Regions from separate parts of the Proteus sp. G2626 genome, predicted to be linked through region 1. Evidence: predicted binding sites of a transcription regulator. Region 1 holds the regulator's gene; each other region holds the start of a gene.
What was found. Region 1 encodes CRP, which controls carbon source genes, mostly activating them, when cyclic AMP is high. Its sites were predicted from a motif close to ATGTGANNNNNNTCACAT; they were not measured.
Positions count from the first base shown of each region.

Region 2: a site for CRP is predicted at 3,212-3,229, ahead of GWJ05_RS03380 (NupC/NupG family nucleoside CNT transporter). Genes of this name have one in related genera too.
Region 3: a site for CRP is predicted at 3,611-3,628, ahead of fadL (long-chain fatty acid transporter FadL). Genes of this name have one in related genera too.

Region 1 is NZ_JAABNH010000025.1:238,307-244,850, forward strand. Features, by position in the region: gene GWJ05_RS10900 (aminodeoxychorismate synthase component II) at 1-77, shown strand, start outside; gene argD (bifunctional acetylornithine/succinyldiaminopimelate transaminase) at 195-1,412, shown strand; gene crp (cAMP-activated global transcriptional regulator CRP) at 1,509-2,141, opposite strand; gene GWJ05_RS10915 (OsmC family protein) at 2,454-2,861, shown strand; gene GWJ05_RS10920 (phosphoribulokinase) at 2,950-3,819, opposite strand; gene GWJ05_RS10925 (YheU family protein) at 3,881-4,102, opposite strand; gene GWJ05_RS10930 (hydrolase) at 4,099-5,079, opposite strand; gene GWJ05_RS10935 (LysE family translocator) at 5,179-5,784, shown strand; gene GWJ05_RS10940 (SIS domain-containing protein) at 6,511-6,544, shown strand, end outside.
Region 2 is NZ_JAABNH010000007.1:201,003-207,546, forward strand. Features, by position in the region: gene deoA (thymidine phosphorylase) at 1-382, opposite strand, end outside; gene deoC (deoxyribose-phosphate aldolase) at 450-1,229, opposite strand; gene GWJ05_RS03380 (NupC/NupG family nucleoside CNT transporter) at 1,752-3,053, opposite strand; gene GWJ05_RS03385 (TatD family hydrolase) at 3,405-4,187, opposite strand; gene GWJ05_RS03390 (patatin-like phospholipase family protein) at 4,184-5,245, opposite strand; gene GWJ05_RS03395 (BON domain-containing protein) at 5,374-5,718, opposite strand; gene prfC (peptide chain release factor 3) at 6,209-6,544, opposite strand, start outside.
Region 3 is NZ_JAABNH010000026.1:109,624-116,167, reverse strand. Features, by position in the region: gene fadJ (fatty acid oxidation complex subunit alpha FadJ) at 1-1,613, opposite strand, end outside; gene fadI (acetyl-CoA C-acyltransferase FadI) at 1,613-2,917, opposite strand; gene GWJ05_RS11590 (YfcZ/YiiS family protein) at 3,153-3,449, opposite strand; gene fadL (long-chain fatty acid transporter FadL) at 3,795-5,135, shown strand; gene mlaA (phospholipid-binding lipoprotein MlaA) at 5,220-5,957, opposite strand; tRNA gene GWJ05_RS11575 (tRNA-Arg) at 6,316-6,390, opposite strand.

The sequences.
Region 1 (6,544 bases):
AAGGGGTTCAGTTTCACCCAGAAAGTATTTTAAGTGAACAAGGCCATGAGTTATTAAATAATTTTCTTAAATATTAATAAGATAGTATTTAAATAACAAAATAACGCCTTTTTATACAAAACCACATTTGATTTTTTATTCATATTTAGTGATTATATTTTCATATTAAAGACGAATAACGATCAGGTGGGGTAATGACAAAACAAAGTATCAACCGGGCAACTTACGATCAAGTAATGTTGCCAATTTATTCACCCGCAGAATTTATTCCTGTTAAAGGGGTGGGAAGTCGAGTTTGGGATCAGCAAGGAAAATCTTATATTGATTTTGCTGGTGGTATTGCCGTGTTGGCATTAGGACATGCTCATCCTGCTCTCAATCAAGCATTGAAAGAACAAAGTGAAAAACTTTGGCATGTGAGTAATATTTTCACGAATGAGCCTGCACTGCGTTTAGCACAAAAGCTCATTGATAACACATTTGCAGAACGTGTCTTTTTTGCTAATTCTGGCGCCGAAGCAAATGAGGCCGCATTTAAACTCGCTCGCCATTATGCAATCACCCGCCATCATCCTTATAAAACCAAAATTATTGCCTTTCACCATGCCTTCCATGGTCGAACCTTGTTTACAGTATCGGTTGGAGGACAACCTAAATACGCCGATGGTTTTGGCCCAAAACCTGCTGATATCGTACATATTCCTTTTAATGATTTAGATGCAGTGAAAGCCGTTATTGATGATCATACTTGTGCCGTTGTGTTAGAGCCAGTACAAGGTGAAGGTGGTGTAACAGCAGCAACCCCTGAATTTATGAGAGGGCTACGTGAGCTGTGCGATAAACATCAAGCATTACTTGTCCTTGATGAAGTACAAACAGGTATGGGGCGTACAGGTAAGCTTTTTGCTTATATGCATTATGATGTGACACCAGACATTATTACCACGGCAAAGGCACTCGGAAGTGGTTTTCCGCTCAGTGCGATGTTAACGACACAAGAGATAGCGTCAGTAATGGGGGTAGGAACTCATGGTACAACTTATGGGGGGAATCCATTAGCGTGTGCAGTGGGCAATGTCGCTTTTGATTTAATCAATACACCTGAGGTACTTAAGGGAGTAGAAAAGCGCTATCAGTGGATTGTAGACGAGCTCACAGCAATAAATCAAACCTACAACGTCTTTTCGCAAATCCGTGGGCAAGGATTATTGATTGGCGCACAACTCGCACCACAATATGAAGGCAAAGCAAAAATATTATTAGGGCTGGCTGCAAAGCAGGGATTAATGATGTTAAATGCAGGCGCTGATGTTATGCGTTTTACACCCTCATTAATTATTACCCAAGAAGAATTACAAGAGGGGATGGTCGCATTAAAAGCCGCCATTGCCGCGTTTGTAGAAGGGGTATAGTTATTAAAAAACCCCATCAGCAAGGATGGGGTTCATACCGTTCTTTTTATCAATAGCTCTTTTGTATAGAGCTATTGTTTGTTCGGGTGGGGAAAATTAGCGAGTTCCGTAAACGACGATAGTTTTACCGTGTGCTGAGATCAGGTTTTGATCTTCTAGCATTTTAAGAATACGGCCTACAGTTTCGCGTGAACAACCCACGATTTGACCAATTTCCTGACGTGTAATTTTAATTTGCATGCCATCAGGGTGTGTCATCGCATCAGGTTGTTTTGCTAAGTTTAATAAGGTTTGTGCAATACGGCCTGTTACATCAAGGAAAGCAAGGTTACCTACTTTTTCTGATGTGGTTTGTAATCTGTTCGCCATTTGAGCTGATAGGCGCATCAGAATGTCAGGGTTAACCTGAATTAATTGGCGGAATTTTTTATAGGAAATTTCTGCTACTTCACAGGCTGTTTTTGCTCTAACCCATGCACTACGTTCTTGATCTTCTTCAAATAATCCGAGTTCACCGATGAAATCCCCCTGATTTAGGTAGGAGAGGATCATTTCTTTTCCTTCTTCATCTTTAATAAGAACAGCCACGGAACCTTTAACAATATAATAAAGTGTTTCCGCTTTCTCACCTTGGTGGATCAGCGTGCTCTTGGATGGATATTTGTGAATATGGCAGTGTGACAAAAACCATTCAAGAGTCGGGTCTGTTTGCGGCTTGCCGAGAACCATTCGCGTTATCCTCTGTACGTTAAATGCAGCCTTTCAAAACGGATAGGCTCCCTTTTGAGACAGCGTGCTTAAAAATCCTATCTTGACCTATTAACTTCCTGAGAACACGGTAAGTTAATATGGAGTAGATTATAATAAATGAGAAAATAATGCATTGATCTTAACCACTATCATCAAGCAGATATTGTTTTTAACACAATTAGTGCATTAAGTCTCGTTTTACGCAGTCAGCATAATAAACCTATTTGCTAATTGCTAGTTGAATTATGAGAATGTACTCTTTTAGTTTCTGTCATGTTTAGGGGAAAATAAATGGAAGCACGCGTTAAGTGGGTTGAAGATTTATCTTTTGTTGGGGAATCTTCATCGGGTCATCAAATTATGATGGATGGAAACTCTGGTGATAAAGCACCAAGCCCAATGGAAATGGTCTTAATTGCTGCGGGTGGATGTAGTGCTATTGATGTCGTCAGTATTTTACGTAAAGGTCGTCATCAAGTGACTGATTGTGAAGTGAAATTAACTTCAGAGCGTCGAGAAGAAGCCCCTCGTTTATTCACTGATATCAATTTGCATTTTATCGTTTCAGGTAAAGAACTCACAGATAAAATTGTTGAACGAGCGGTTCAATTATCTGCAGAAAAATATTGTTCTGTTTCTTTAATGTTAGGAAAAGCAGCTAATATTACACATTCATTTGAAATAAAAGATGCTGAATAAATTTGATATTTTAAAATAAAGTTTAATTTAGAAATAATATCCCTTAATTAAGGGGATATTATTTTTATAGAAATAGATTTTATTTTGGTTAACTGATTTTTTCGCCATTTAATAATTTTTTGACTAATGGCGCCATAATTAATTCCATTGCTAATCCTAATTTCCCACCAGGCACGACAATCGTATTGATTGTTGACATAAATGAGCCATGCAACATCGCGAGTAAATAAGGAAAATCAATATCGGTTAAGCCTCGAAAACGAATAACAATAAAACTTTCATCGAGTGTTGGGATAGCTTTAGCTGAAAATGGGTTTGATGTATCGACAGTAGGCACTCGTTGGAAGTTGATGTGGGTACGCGAAAATTGTGGAATGATGTAGTTAATATAATCATCCATTGAGCGAACAACAGAATCTCGAACCGCTTCTTGTGAGTGTCCTCGTTCAGTAGTATCTCGGATAAGCTTTTGTATCCATTCAAGGTTCACAATAGGGACAACACCAACCAGTAAATCAACATGTTGTGCAACATTATGTTCGTTGGTGACAACACCTCCGTGTAACCCTTCATAAAAGAGAACATCGGTATTATCGGGTAATGGTTCCCAAGGAGTAAATGTTCCTGGTAATTGGTTGTAGGGGGTCGCTTCATCATAAGAGTGTAAATATTTACGTGATTGACCTTGTCCTGTTTCGCTATAGTGGCTGAATGTGGAACTCAGTAGGCTAAAATCATTTGCTTCAGGGCCAAAATAGCTAATATGTCGACCCTGCTCTTTGGCTTTTCTTATCGCCATATCCATTTCAGGGCGAGTATAACGATGAAAACTGTCTCCATCAATTAATGCGGCATTTGCACTAAGTTGTTGGAATATTTTACGAAAAGCTTGGCTTGTTGTGGTGGTTCCTGCACCACTTGAGCCCGTAACGGCGATGATAGGATGTTTGACTGACATAGGTTATCCTTTTGCAAAATAAGGTTAGCCCTTATTGATGGCGATATTACGCTCTGGGTAACTAATCAGAGCGAAATTGCGAGGCAGGCATAATATTGACGCTTTCATGAAGCTCAGACCAAACTAACACGGCCTCGCCAGATTTAAGTTGTTTTTTTACGTCGGCGACTTTTTGTTCAAGCGTCTTTTCTTGGATACCATAATCTGTGCCTTCTCGTAAAACGAAACTTTCAATAAGATTATCTAGTGTCTCTGTGGAAAGTTCGTTCCAAGGTATTATCATTGGGTTTTCTCCAAATAAGCGGATAACCAGTCAGGTATCCGACTCTCAAGCCACATCACTGGTTTCGAGAGTTTTCCGCTGACAAACCCCACATGCCCACCAAATTCGGTAAGTTGATACTCAATATTATTAGGTAGTGTTGTGATATCTGGAATTACATCCGCAGACATGAAAGGATCATCTTTAGCATGAATGATAAGCGTTGTTTTCTTTATTTTATTTAATAAAGGCAATGCACTGCATTGGCGATAATAATCTAACGCATCTTTAAATCCGTGAATTTTGGATGTAATAAGGTCGTCAAACTGACGCAGCTTTTTGATCGACTTTATCGTCAATAAGCTGATCGGTAATGATTCTGGGTAGCGGATCAGCTTGCGTGTCGCGTTACTTTTTAGCCCTTTTAATAGATACCATTGATAAAAACGGGAAAACCCATGTTCAATTTTGGTTGAACAAGGTTCTAGCATTAATGGTGCTGATACAATAACAGCAGCATCTACAACGGCACTCTCACCACTTTCAGCAAGGTAATAAGCAAGCATATTACCGCCAAGAGAGTAGCCGACGGCTGCTGTAGGTTGTTTACCAAACTCCTGTTTTAGCCAATTTAAAAAATAGCGAGCATCTTCGGTTTCACCTGAGTGATAGATGCGTTTTTGTCTATTGGGTTCACCACTGCATCCTCTAAAATGCATTACAACACTTAACCAGCCTCTCTCTTTGGCTGCTGATAACATGCCATGGACATAAGGACTGCTAAAGCTTCCTTCTAAACCATGAAAGATCACTAATCGTGGTTTATCAAGTGCCATTTTAGGATCTTCACTCCATGCCAAATCGACAAAATCATTATCAGGAAGGTTTAGCCGTTGCCAATAAGGCGTTAATAGTGGTGTTCTACGCACTATTCTTGGTAAAAGCGTTTGTAAATGTGGATTTTTAGCCCAACGCATTGGATTAAAGTATTGAGACATATTTTCCGTCTATCAAAATGAATTAACACTTGTTTGCTAAATAACATACTGCTATTTTCGGTGAAAATAAAACATCTGTCACATCTTTGAGCTCTCACCATGACCATTAGCCTTATTTTTTCTTTAACGGTTTTCCTGTTTATTGCCGCTATTACACCTGGTCCCAACAACTTATTGCTTACTTCATCAGGTGCTAATGTCGGTTTTAAAGGCTCATTAAGGCTTATGGCGGGTATTATGCTGGGTATGCAATGTGTTTTACTTAGCTCAGCATTTGGTGTTGCTGCATTACTGATTATTTATCCTGCATTACATATAGGATTAAAGATAGTCGGGAGTGCATACTTACTTTGGCTTGCTTGGAAAACAGCAACATCATCTTATCAGCGTTTAGATATTCCAGCAAAAACATCGCAAGCAGTCAGTGGGTTTCAAGGTGGATTATTACAATTTCTTAATCCAAAAGCGTGGATGATGGGATTAGGGGCCGTGGGGAGTTTTAGTTTATCGGGTGATGCTTATTTTGGCTCTGTTATTGCGATCAGCGTTATTATGGTTATTGTTAATTTTGTTGCGGGTATTGTTTGGATATTAGGTGGAACGCTAATTAGTCTGTTTTTACAAAGTAGGCGTTCTTGGTTTATTTTCAATATCTCAATGGGGCTATTAACCGCGCTCTGTGTACCGCTAATCTGGATAGGGTAAATCAATAAAATAGTTATAAATCAATAGGTAACCTAACTTTTTTTATTAAAATGAGTTTTTTTTAAGATTGGTTGGAACGATCTCTTTAGATATGTATCAAAAAAAGAGTATTCATCTATAAAAAGAGAGAGCTACGAACACCCATTGTTGTGTGTATTCATGTTAAAATAGTCACATTATATAAAATGGCGTTTGGTTATTTTCAATGGTTATATATAAATTTTAGTCTTTAAGTATGTTATTTTTTATTTCTCTTTATTTATCCCTTAGAATGGAGAAATAAATCATCTTCTAAAGGAATTATTTATTCCCTTTTACTGTTTGTAATTAAAGAGAATTTTATTGTACATCCGTTTTTAGTGTGTTTTCTAATTGTTATTAACTTAATGGAAGCATTTAAAAACGCAATATTATTGAAGATATAAATTGAATTTATATTCTCTTATTGACCAAAAAGAATAAATTATTATTAAAAGTTGGAAAAAAATAAATTAAGCATTATAGAATATAGCGGTTAATGAACAAAGACGGATAGAAAAGAGAATTATAGAACCATTATAAAAGTAAGTATTATAATAATAACAATATTAACTTTTATAACCTATTGTTTAGGTTCTATTTTTATTTGGTTTATTCTGAAAAATCTAAATAACTTTAGGCATCAAATTCTTTATCAAGAACAATCTCATATATCACGATATAGTACTCGAAGTGGATATTGTCATTATGCCAACATTAACGAAAATAGCCTGGATAAAGC
Region 2 (6,544 bases), on a different contig from region 1:
CGAGTTTATCTAATGTTCCACCTGTATGACCTAATCCACGACCAGAAATCATTGGAACATAACCGCCACATGCGGCAACCATTGGCCCTAACATCAGTGAAGTAACATCACCTACACCACCGGTTGAATGTTTATCAACAATTGGGCCATTTAAATTTAGGCTTTTCCAGTTCAATACAGTACCGGAATCACGCATGGCTAATGTCAAAGCAACACGCTCAGGCATAGTCATGTCGTGGAAATAAATAGTCATTGCTAATGCAGCAATTTGACCTTCAGAAACAGTATTATCTCTGACGCCATTAATGAAAAAACGAATTTCTTCCTCAGTTAAAGGATGACCATCACGTTTTTTACGAATAATTTCTTGGGCAAGAAACACTGCAACCTCCTGGCTTTATAGCATTGATAACGCCCACAATATGACGTAGGCGTATTACACGAATGGATTAGTAACCACTAGATGATTTTTGTTCGCCATGACCTAAAGTAGCTAATAAATTCCCTAACAAGCTTGAGGCGCCAAAACGGAAGTGACGGGCATCAACCCAGTTGTCACCCATAATGCGGTTAGCTAATGCTAGATATTGAGCAGCTTCTTCAGCGGTACGAACACCACCTGCAGGTTTAAAACCTACATCTTTGCCAACCCCCATATCGTGGATCACTTGGATCATTAACTCAGCGCTTTCCAGTGTTGCATTTACAGGCACTTTACCTGTCGAAGTTTTAATAAAGTCAGCACCTGCTTTGATTGAAATTTCAGAGGCTTTACGGATAAGTTCTGGTTCTTTCAGCTCACCCGTTTCAATAATAACTTTCAGTAAAGCACCGGCTTCTACGCAAGCCTCTTTACATGCTTTAACGATATCAAAACCGATTTGCTCATTACCTGCCATAAATGTACGGTAAGGGAAAACAACGTCAACCTCATCTGCGCCATAAGCTAATGCCGCATTGGTTTCTGCTAATGCGATATCTAAATCATCATTACCATGAGGGAAGTTAGTTACGGTTGCAATACGGATTTCTGGTGTACCTTGTTCGCGTAACACTTTACGTGCTAACGGAATAAAACGTGGGTAGATACAAATAGCGGCTGTATTGCCTTCTGGGCTTTTAGCCTGATGACATAACGCAGTCACTTTTGCATCAGTGTCGTCATCATTTAACGTAGTTAAATCCATCAAAGACAGCGCAAGGCGCGCTGCAGCGGTTAAATCTGTCATAAAACTCTCCAACGATGTTTCTCAAGCCCTTGTGGGCGTACGCTTAAGGTTAGCGATTAAATTTGTTGGCGAGCGGACTTGGTTCCTTGAAGATGTTGTTGTAACTTGTGCTACAACGACAGCTGAGCTCCCTCTCACCGCGCTATGCTCACTTCGGCGACCCGACATTGAGCCTTCGCCATTCCATGAAGTTTCAGCACATCTTATTTGAACACGCTAAGGAACAATTAGATGTGCTTTACATCACACTAATCAAATACAACTTGCAACCAGTGACATATAAATGTGATAGAAATCACATAATGGTTATTTTCTGGTTTAATATTACTCGAATACCGTTTCTAAGTCGTCTTTATAACGTAAAAAAAAGTGCAATTGATATGAAATGACAGACTTTTGACCATATTCAATACAAACTGCGAAATATCTCACACAGTAAAAGTAGTTAACATTACAGCAGAAAACAAACATAAAAAGAGCAGATAGGCGAACCCTATCTGCTCTTCACAATAAAAAAATCAATTAAGCAGCAACAACAGCCATTGCCGTTAATGCAAAGAAGAATCCTGCAATAGTTGCACTCATTAAGTTAGAAAGTGTACCTGCAAGCACAGCTTTCATCCCCAAACGCGCCACATCTTTACGGCGATTTGGCGCCATTCCACCTAAACCGCCTAATAATACAGCAACGGAGGAAAGGTTAGCAAAGCCACACAGTGCAAAAGAGATGATTATCTTCGTTTGCTCTGATAGCACCACCAGTCCTGAACCAGCAACAAGTGCATCTTCTTGAAGGTATTTACTAAATTCAGAATAAGCATAGAACTCATTGATAACAATTTTTTGTCCAATAAATGAGCCTGCAATGGTTGCTTCACTCCAAGGAACACCAATCAAGAAGGCTATAGGTGCAAACACCCAACCAAACACCAATTCTAATGAGAAATTCTCATAACCAAACCAGCCACCAATGCCTCCAAGGATACCATTAACTAATGCAATCAAAGCAACAAAAGCCAGTAACATGGCTCCCACGTTAAGAGCTAGCTGTAAACCAGAAGAGGCACCAGCAGCAGCTGCATCGATAATATTGGCTGGTTTTTCGTCATCTGCCATTTTATCAAACGCATCTTTTTGATCATCAGGGGTTTCGGTTTCAGGGATCAACAATTTAGCAAAGAGTAAACCACCTGGAGCCGCCATAAAGGATGCGGTGATCAGATACTCCAACGGTACGCCCATGCTGGCATATCCAGCAAGTACAGAACCTGCAACAGAGGCTAAACCACCACACATAACAGCAAAGAGTTCTGAGGTTGTCATTCTTGCAATATAAGGGCGAACAACAAGTGGAGCTTCTGTTTGTCCAACGAAAATATTTGCCGTTGCAGACATAGATTCTGTTCGAGATGTACCCAGTACTTTTTGTAAGCCACCACCAAGAATTTTAATGACAACTTGCATAATACCAAGGTAATACAGTACTGCTATTAGTGAAGAGAAAAATACGATAACAGGCAGTACGCGTAGGGCGAATACAAAACCGCCACCACCAAACAACTCGAACATTTTATCTGATACTAGGCCTGCAAACAGGAAACTCATCCCATTATTGCCGTAATCAATAACATTCTTAACGCCATCAGAAATCGCAAGAAGTACCTCACGACCACTGTCGGAATAAAGAACAAATGCACCTAAGCCAATCTGAATAAGGAATGCGCCACCAACTGTACGTAGTCTAATTGCACGTCGATTGCTGGAAAATAGAACGGCTATCAATATTAATGTTGCCATTCCGACCAAGCTCATAATGAGTTGCATTGAAGGATCCCTGTTCATATAAAAATTTAATGGATTATCAATAACGCTCTAGTCGAGCTTATTGACTCTTTTTGCCAGATAATTATACCTAGTCTAAGAAAAGAACCCTCAACATCCATCACAAATAGAGTCTGGAAAAAGTAACACAAAAGTCACAAATGAGAAGTAGATCACACAAAAAGAGAGAAAAACACATTTATTGAATAGGCAGGATAAAGAGAAAAAATCATGTGATTAACAAATCATGTATTCAATCTTAAACAGTAAAGTAAAATAAGCACCTTATCCATATCAATAAGATTAAATTGAGGAGACTTTTTAATCTTTAGGTTAGTTAAATGCAATCGATAACTAGATATTATCTTTTAACTGAAATAATTGTAGGCTATTAAGATGGAGTTGTTGTGCTATTACCTCCGGTGATTCTTGACGTAGTTCACAGAGTTGAGAAAAAATATGTTGAATACGTTCCGGTCGATTGGGCTCACCTTGGAAGCCACTCACAGGCATATCGGGAGCATCTGTTTCTAATAATAAATATTCGAGTGGTAATGAAGCAATTGCTCGACGTGTCTTTTGTGCTCGCTCATAAGTAATCGTGCCCCCAACACCAATAAAGTAACCTTGCTGAATAAATTGTTTGGCTTGTTGTTGGCTTCCAGCAAAACCATGTACAACCCCTTTACGAGGAACATCATAACGACGTAAAAGCGCACTTAGCGTATCGTGAGTTTTACGCGAGTGTAAAATAACCGGTAAATCAAACTTAGCCGCTAATTTCAGTTGTGCAATTAAAAAACGCTCCTGCTTTTCTGGTTGAGGATTTTCCATATAACCATCCAGACCAATTTCCCCTACAGCAACACAACGAGAGTTTATTTTTAATTTTTGTTCTAATTCAAGGAGATGTTGCTCTCTATGTTCTTCAATATATAAAGGATGTAATCCTAATGCGCTATATAATTGAGGATATTCATTTGATAATTCAGTCACTACATCAAAATTCCAACGAGCAACAGCCGGAATAATCATTTTTTCAACTTGTGCTTGTTGTGCTAAAGATAAGCTATTCGTAATATCATTATAAAAAACAGGAAAATCAAAATGACAGTGAGTATCAATAAATTTATTCATTCTTGAACCTGCCTCACGTCAGGATGTATACGCCTTGTTCCTTGTTGAATGATAGAAGCTTCTTCTGCTTTATCTGTTTTTGCTTCTTGTTCAAATAAGCTGAAGATTTTTTTATCGTGTTGTTTGAATTTGTTCTTAGAAAAATGCTGACCTATCGTCGCCAGAAAATAACGACCACAACGCCTTCCTACATGATAATCATGGTTTAATGCATTTAAACGGCTACCTAACGCACTTGATTGCAACGTTGTGGGTGGATAAATTTCGATAACAACGACATCTTCTGGTGGCGATTGAATAAATTTAAGGGTTTCGGTATAGGTTTCGATATGTACTTGTGCCATTGCCATAAAACGTTGTAAACGGCTATTTTCAAACCATTTCCCCATTCGATCGACCCACTCTGTCGTGTATTGATATTCAGAGGGAACAGTACGAATAACAACAATAGTACGACACCCCCGTCGATAAGCTTCTCTTACTGGAATAGCGTCACTTATTCCGCCATCATGGTAGACAACATCATGAAATAAAACGCCATTACGGTAAAAAGCAGGGATCGCACTGGATGCTTTAATGATATCAAGCCAAGTTGGTTCATCAGGCTGAAAATAATTTGCTTTAAAATTATCAGAACGACTGGCTACCATATAAAATTCGCGACCAGTATCAAAACGCCTTAATGCTGTTGGCATATCAAGGGGCATTTCTTTGGCCGTCGTTTCTATATACCAATCAAGATCTAATAAATTACCACCACGGACAAATCGGATAGGATTAAAAAATTGATTATTGGTTGTATAGCGATTAATAATTTTACGCGCATAACCACGCTGACCGCAGGCAAAAGCAGATAAATTTTGCGCCCCCGCAGACACCCCAAGTAAAATATCGAAGGGATCAAATTGTGAGCGCATAAATTCATCAAGAACACCCGCGGTAAAGATCCCGCGTTGACCTCCACCTTCACAGACTAAAGCAACTTTGCCTTGTGGCAGTGAGGATTGAAATTCAAGTGCTGTAATATTATTTAATGTGACAGGTATATACTTCCCCATAATGTCTCCTTTATACAACTTAACAAAGGATACCCGCACATTTTTTCTGCGTCATTCTTTTTACGAATTCATACAAATAAAATAGGTGGTCTTCGCGGTTTTTCATCACCTAAAAAAATGAGCTTAATTTAAGGCTGAATATTTGCTGAAAAATCGACACTTTTCACACCTTCTACTTTTTCAATAATTTGCGTAATTTGTGCTTCTTGTTCTTTACTCTTAACAAATCCTGTCACAAAGACATGTCCAAATTCTGTACGAATAGAAAGAGATTCACTATCAATACTTTCGATAGGTAATAATGTATTTTTAATTTTTGTAGAGATCGCCGTGTCGCTAATTGTGTCGCTAGTATTATTCGTTCCACGATTAATTTCGCTATACCACGATGTTTCAGCTAATGCTCCCGTACTGACAAAAGCAAGTCCTATGGACATAACTAATGCTAATTTCAACATGTTATATTGTTTCATTGCTCTCCCCCGAATCACAATAATGGTGATAAAAAATATGTGTCATCAATATCTGTATTTTTATGAAGTACTACAAAATGTTAACAAACAAAGTCATTACATTAATAAGGTATTTTAGTTTAATAAAGTTAAAAAAAACAAATAAAGACTAATCCTAATAATTTTATTCCAATAATAACGAATAAAACTATAAAAAATTTTACATATATTTATTAATAGATATAAAAACGAGTATCATGTTAACAGAAAAAAAAAAGAGTAATTCCAAATGAAGGCAGATCTTTTGACAGGATATTTGGGATATGAAAAGCAGATTTGATAGAAAAATAGCGTATCTCATCGAGTATTACTGTTAATTAATACATAATGACGCGAAGAAACAAAAAAGCCACATTAAAAATGCAGCTTTTTCATTAAGTTAAAAACTCAAAATGATTCAAAGTGCGAATGAACGTAGTCAACAACGTTGCAACTTGAAGTATGACAAGTATCAGTGTTCACGAGTCTGATGAAACTCAACATCAGGATAACGCTCACGCGTTAAGTTCAAGTTCACCATCGTTGGGGCGATATACGTTAAGTTATCCCCACCATCAAGTGCCAAGTTTTGTTCATTTTTACGTTTAAACTCTTCGAGTTTTTTCTCGTTATTACATTCAACCCAGCGAGCTGTTGAAACGTTAACGGACTCATAAATCGCTTCAACGTTATATTCACTCTTGAGTCTTGCCACAACCACATCAAACTGAAGTACACCCACTGCACCTACGATTAAATCGTTATTTGCTAGTGGTCTAAAGACCTGTACAGCACCTTCTTCTGATAA
Region 3 (6,544 bases), on a different contig from region 1:
CCTACAGGGAAACCAAACTGGACAAGAGCTTTATCAATATTTTCAATCGGTTCACCTTGTACTAAGCATGTCAATGCTTCACTGATATAAGGAGCAAGAATACGATTCACATAAAAGCCAGGTTTATCACCAACAACTATTGCAACTTTACCTTGCTTTTTAGCAAAAGCCACCGTTGTTGCAATAGTTTTTTCATTAGTATTTTCATGAGGAATAACTTCAACTAATGGCATTTTTTCTACAGGGCTAAAATAATGAAGCCCGATCACTTTCTCTGGGTATTTCGCTGTTTCTGCGATCTTGTGAATAGGTAATGAAGAGGTGTTAGACGCAAAAATAATTTTGCCTTTACCTAAATCTTCAATATCTGCCACCATTTTCTGTTTTAAAGCAAGATCTTCAAAAACTGCTTCAACAATAATATTAGATTGATGGAAACCGCTGTAATCCAATGAACCAGAAAGTAAGCTCATTTGGCGTTGACGTTCACGTGCCGGCAATCTCTTTTTATTAACCTTGGTAGAAAGCGCTTTCCAACTATAATTTAAAGCTTGAGCAATTCCTTTATCGCTAATATCTTTAATTCTTACGGGTAAATGCCCTTTTGTAGCAGTAACAAAAGCGATCCCCCCTCCCATTAACCCCCCACCTAAAATACCGATATGATGTAAACTATCTGGTTTTTCAGATGATCCCGTTTCATTTTTAAGTGCTGTAGAAGCAAAAAAGAGGTGTCTTAACGATGATGAAACGGGTGTCATCGCTAGCTCACCAAAAGCATTCGCTTCTTCTTTAAATCCTGTTTGAATATCTTTTTCAAGGCCACGTTCTATTACATGTAGAATACGTTCAACAGCGGGGTAATGTCCTTTTGTCTTAGCTAATGCGCGCTTTTTAGCTTGCCCAAACAGTATATTTCTTCCTAATGTCGTATTTGCCCAGAAACGATCCATTATTGAATGTTTTTTCTGTTCTTTTTTACCCGACAAAATCCATTTAGCAGCAACATCTAATAAAATATCTTGTGAAACAACATCATTAACCAGACCTAATTTCAACGCACGTTTAGCATTGATTTGCCTTCCTGTTAATATTAAATCTAACGCCGATGTTACCCCAATAAGGCGAGGTAAACGCTGAGTACCACCAGAACCGGGCAATAATCCAAGTTGTACTTCAGGAAGCCCTAAACGTGTTTTGTTATTATCAGAACAAATTCGTCCATGGCAGGCCAATGCTAATTCAAGTCCCCCACCAAGACAGGCGCCATTGATAGCAGCAACAACAGGTAACGGATAATTTTCGAGTTGGGTAAAAAGATCTTGCCCTGCTTTTGCGAGTGCACTTGCTTCTTCTTTCGTTTTGCAATCCGCAATCATCGAGATATCAGCACCCGCAATAAAACTATCTGCTTTACCTGATGTGATAATTAACCCTTTTACACCCGAATGTTGTTGCGCTTGTTTCAAAACATCTTGGAATTGCTGCACAAATTCAGCTTTTAAGGTATTTACTTTTTCACCGATAACATCAATGGTTATCACGCCGACTTTATCGTTACGAACTGAAAATTGGAAAACGGAAGTGTTTTCTAGTGTTGTTTGTTGTTCCATTATTCCACCTCCAAAATCATTGCCACACCTAATCCACCCGCTGCACACGCAGTCGTTAACCCAAACCCACCACCTCGGCGTTTAAGCTCATGTAACGTCTGTGTCACCATTCTTGCACCTGTCGCGGCAAATGGATGTCCATAAGCAATAGAGCCACCTAGCACATTAAATTTATCCATATCCACTTCTCCAATTGCTTTGGATAATCCTAATTGCTCTTTAGCAAACTGCTCGCTAGCAAACAGTGTCAAATTACTTAATGTTTGTGCGGCGAAAGCTTCATGCATATCAATTAACGTAAGATCACTCAAAGAAAGTCCTGCGCGAGAAAGCGCAAGTGGCGTGGCATATGAAGGTCCTAATAACATATCTTTCCAAACATCTGTTGCTGTAAACGCATAACTACGTAGATAACCAAGAGGCTGATAACCTAAGCTTTTTGCAATGGACTCTTTCATCATTAATACTGCAGCTGCACCATCTGTTAATGGTGTACTGTTTGCGGCAGTAACGCTACCATGGCGACGATCAAAAGCAGGTTTTAACTTAGCGTAAGAATCAAGAACTGAATTTTTACGAATATTGTTATCTTGATGGAAACCTTCTTTGTAAGGTGGGAAAAAAGCGGTCATCACTTCATCATCTAATTTTCCCATTTCCCATGCTTTAGTTGCTAATTGATGAGAACGATGTGCTAACTCATCTTGAGCGACTCTGGAAATATGATAAGTTTTTGCCATTTGCTCAGCGGTATCTCCCATACGTAAGCCTGTTGAATATTCAGCAACGGCAGGGGCGACAGGGAGAAGATCTCGAAACCGCAATTGGCTTAAATAACTTAAGCGCTGACCCAATGATTTTGCTTTATTAAGACTTAACAATACATCCGCTAATTTTTTACTAACACCAATAGGCAAAACAGATGATGAATCTGCGCCACCCGCAATACCGACAGAGACATGCCCTGCCATCATGCTCTCAGCGACATTGGCAATCGCTTGAAAGCTCGTTGCGCACGCTCTTGTAACACTGTAAGCATCTGTTTTTACACTTAAGCCAGCACCAAGTACAATTTCTCTAGCTATATTCGGTGCTTCTGGCATTTGTACCACTTGCCCAAAAACAAGTTGATCAATAATTTCAGGAGGAATTTCATTGCGAGTCACTAATTCTTGAACCACTGAACGCCCTAATTCAACCGCAGGTATTCCTCGATACGCAGTCGCTTGTTTAGCAAAAGGTAAACGTAGCCCGCTGACAATGGCGATGCGATCTTTCATAGCACTGTTCGTTGATGACTTCATAACGGCTCCTGACAAAATGAGTTCCTAACACCAAAGAGGTCTGACCTGACAATAGTGTTAACAAAAATTTCACCTATCAGAAACATCATTTTATGAGAAGTGGGAGTTAGCGCGCATTATTTCGATAGAATGTCTGAACCCAACAATAAAGATAGAAAGGATAAAAAATACAATGGCGAGTCATAAAAAAGGCTGTTGACATTCAACAGCCTTAAATCTATTTGTTTTCAGCAGATTAACGTAATCCTAACTGGAAGATCAGATTTTCTGCTTCACACGAAAATGTAAAATCAACGGTAAGTTGAACACCACCATCAACATCAGCAAATTGTTGATTGATTTTACAAGGCTCTGAAGCGATAGATTGTGCTTTTGCACTGAGTTGATCCAACATTGCTTGCGCTTGTACTTTATCAGCGAAGACATGCTGATATGACGCAGTGCAATTTTTATTGTCAATAATAGTACCCACATCTACACAACAGCAAGCAGCGGTTTCTTCTGCACTACAGCGATTAATTGCGTCTGCCATTTTAGTCTCCCAACGAAAGAAATGTTAATTATCTATCATAATCGCAAAAAAATAAAATAAACTGCTTTAGCTCAAATTATCCTACAAATTTACAAAAATAATTGATTATTCTGTTTATTTAACAATCAAAATTATCTTTATTGGGATATTTTGTAAAAATAATGTTAACTAAATCCCATTTATTAAATCAATTTGGCAATATTTGCAAAACACACTTGCAACATTTGGGGTAATCAACTTTATACTTAGACAACTGGTCTGATTTGTCATAACGACAACCGCACCTAAAATCCAGCGCTTCTAATCAGAAGTTACTAACTTAAAAAAATTATGAGGGTTTAGGTCATGAACCGTAAAAACCTGTTTACTCGCACAGCACTAGCTGCCTTGGTAGGTGTTATCTCCTCTCAAGCAGGCGCTGCCGGTTTTCAGTTAAATGAATATTCTACTTCAGCACTAGGGCGTGCATTTTCAGGGGAAGGCGTTATCGCCGATGACGCAAGCGTAGGTAGCCGTAACCCAGCTGCACTCACGATGTTTGATCGCCCTGAATTCTCTGTTGGTGCTATCCATATTAACCCGAGCGTCGATATTAAAGGTAGATCACCTCTTACTGGTACTGACACTACTGCAAAAGATATCGCCCCAAGTGCATTAGTACCCAATATCCACTTTGTTGCTCCAATTAATGATAAGTGGGCCATTGGCGCATCAGGAACAACAAACTTCGGTTTAGCAACAGATTTTCCGAATGATTATCCTGCTGGTCTTATCGGTGGCAAAACCGATCTGAAAACCATGAACTTAAATCTAAGTGCAGGTTACCGTGTTAATAATCAATTCAGTGTTGGTTTAGGCTTAAATGCCCTTTATGCTGATGCAGAAATTACACGCCATGTTGGTGAAGCGGGTAAAGTTTTAGGAAATAAATTACCACCTCCATTAGGTGGTTATATATCAAGCTTATCGCCAAGTGATCGCTTTGCTCAATTGAAAGGTGATGCATGGGGCTTTGGCTGGAACGCGGGTTTATTATATGAATTTGACGAAGGTAATCGCGTAAGCTTTACTTACCGTTCAAAAGTTAAAGTTAAATTTAAAGACGGTGAATACCAAAGTGACTTACGTTCAATTCCACAACTCGAAGGAATGGGAATTGTAGGTACTAACGGCGAAACCATTAAAGGTAAACTTGACCTTAACTTACCTGAAATTTGGGAATTTGCCGCTTATCACCGCGTTGCACCAAAATGGGCGGTTCACTATAACTTCGCTTATACAAGCTGGAGCGCATTTGAAGAGTTAAGAGCCACACGTAAGAGTGATGGTCAGCAACTATTCAAGAAAGAAGAAGGCTTCCGTGACGCATGGCGTGTTGCGTTAGGTACAACCTATTATCACGATGATAACTGGACATTCCGTACAGGTATTGCCTTTGATGATAGCCCAGTTCCTGCTGATAAACGTTCTATCTCCATTCCTGACCAAGACCGTTTCTGGTTAAGTGCAGGTGCAACCTACGCATTTAACAAAGATATGTCTGTGGATGTTGGCTTAGCGTATATGCATGGTAAAAAAGTCACAATCAAAGAGAAATTATCTGAAGATTTACCATTACCGGCTTATGAATTCGAGTCATCTGGTAAAGCATGGTTATACGGTATGAACTTTAACTACCGTTTCTAACTCTTGCTCTATATTGCTTTTTATACAAAAAATGGTCTTTTTCAAGACCATTTTTTTATTAATACCTAAAACTAACCACAAAGATTAGTCAATGGAATCTAAATCATCTTCAATCGCTTTCGCGTTAGGATTCTCTTTTACCGTACCCGCTTTGAAGTCATTACTTTGGAAATAAGCTTCACGCATCATTAAATAAGGATCAGAGGAGTTTTGCAAAATAGCATCGGAATCGAGCAACTGTGCACGTGTTTCAATGCCTTCTAATGCCCATTTACCCGCTGACATCCAAAACGTTAAATAACTCAACATGGGATATGTTAAGTCAGCCCAGTCACCACCCTCTTCACGGACAGTAAAGCTACCATAGCCAGGGACAACCACATAAGGACCATAACCCACACCATAATGCCCTAACGTACTACCAAATCGCATTGGCACTTCTTTTTCCATTGTTTCTTTGGACATACCAGCGACATCAATTAAGCCACCCATACCAAAGACTGTATTGATCCAAAAACGACCAAAATGTTTTGCTCCCTTTTCAAAATCACCACGCAATACACTATTTAGCATACTTGCAGGCTCTTCTAGATTACCAAGAAAATTAGATAAGCCATTTCTTGCTGGAGGGGGCACATAATCACGCCAAACAACCGCAACTGGACGTAAGATATATGGGTCTAAAACATAGTAGTTAAAATCAAACATCTGGCGGTTAAACCCTTCCAATGGGTCAGAGCGCGCCTCCCCATTATTAGGGGTACTTGCACATCCTGAAAGTAAGGCGACTGAAAGAGCAACACCGCACAGGCGATACTTCATAATGTTCTCCGCTAATTATCTTATGATGAGCAGCATCATAGTTCGCATATTCATAAACTCTACACATAATACTGTCAATACGTCACAAGTGGTACTTTTATTAGGCGTTGATCTTATAAGATAATTCAGTTTTTAGGATTATCCCATTGAGCTAATTTACAATATTAGCCCAATATTATAGGGCTAGTATTGAAATGCTTGATACTCGTTTACTGATATTCTTTTATCACTAATTGCTCTTAGCATTAGAGTACGAAAAAATTGTTATTAAACGAAGAAGCGAAACTATGGCGATAATAGAGTGAATACAAAACGGCTACTCTAGGAATATATTCGACATCTAAGGCTAAACAATAGATGGCGTTCCCTACAGGGATCGAACCTGTAACTAGCCCTTAGGAGGGGCTTGTTATATCCATTTAACTAAGGGAACATACGTAATGAAGTGATGTATGACTTATGGATGAACCTTATTTTACCTCCCTCACTCTCTATTAATCAAGTTTTAACGCACTGATATTGGAAGGAATTTTTTTGTTTCTTTTTTGAACAGTGAAATTTCCCTTAAAAAGGGAATAATAAATACC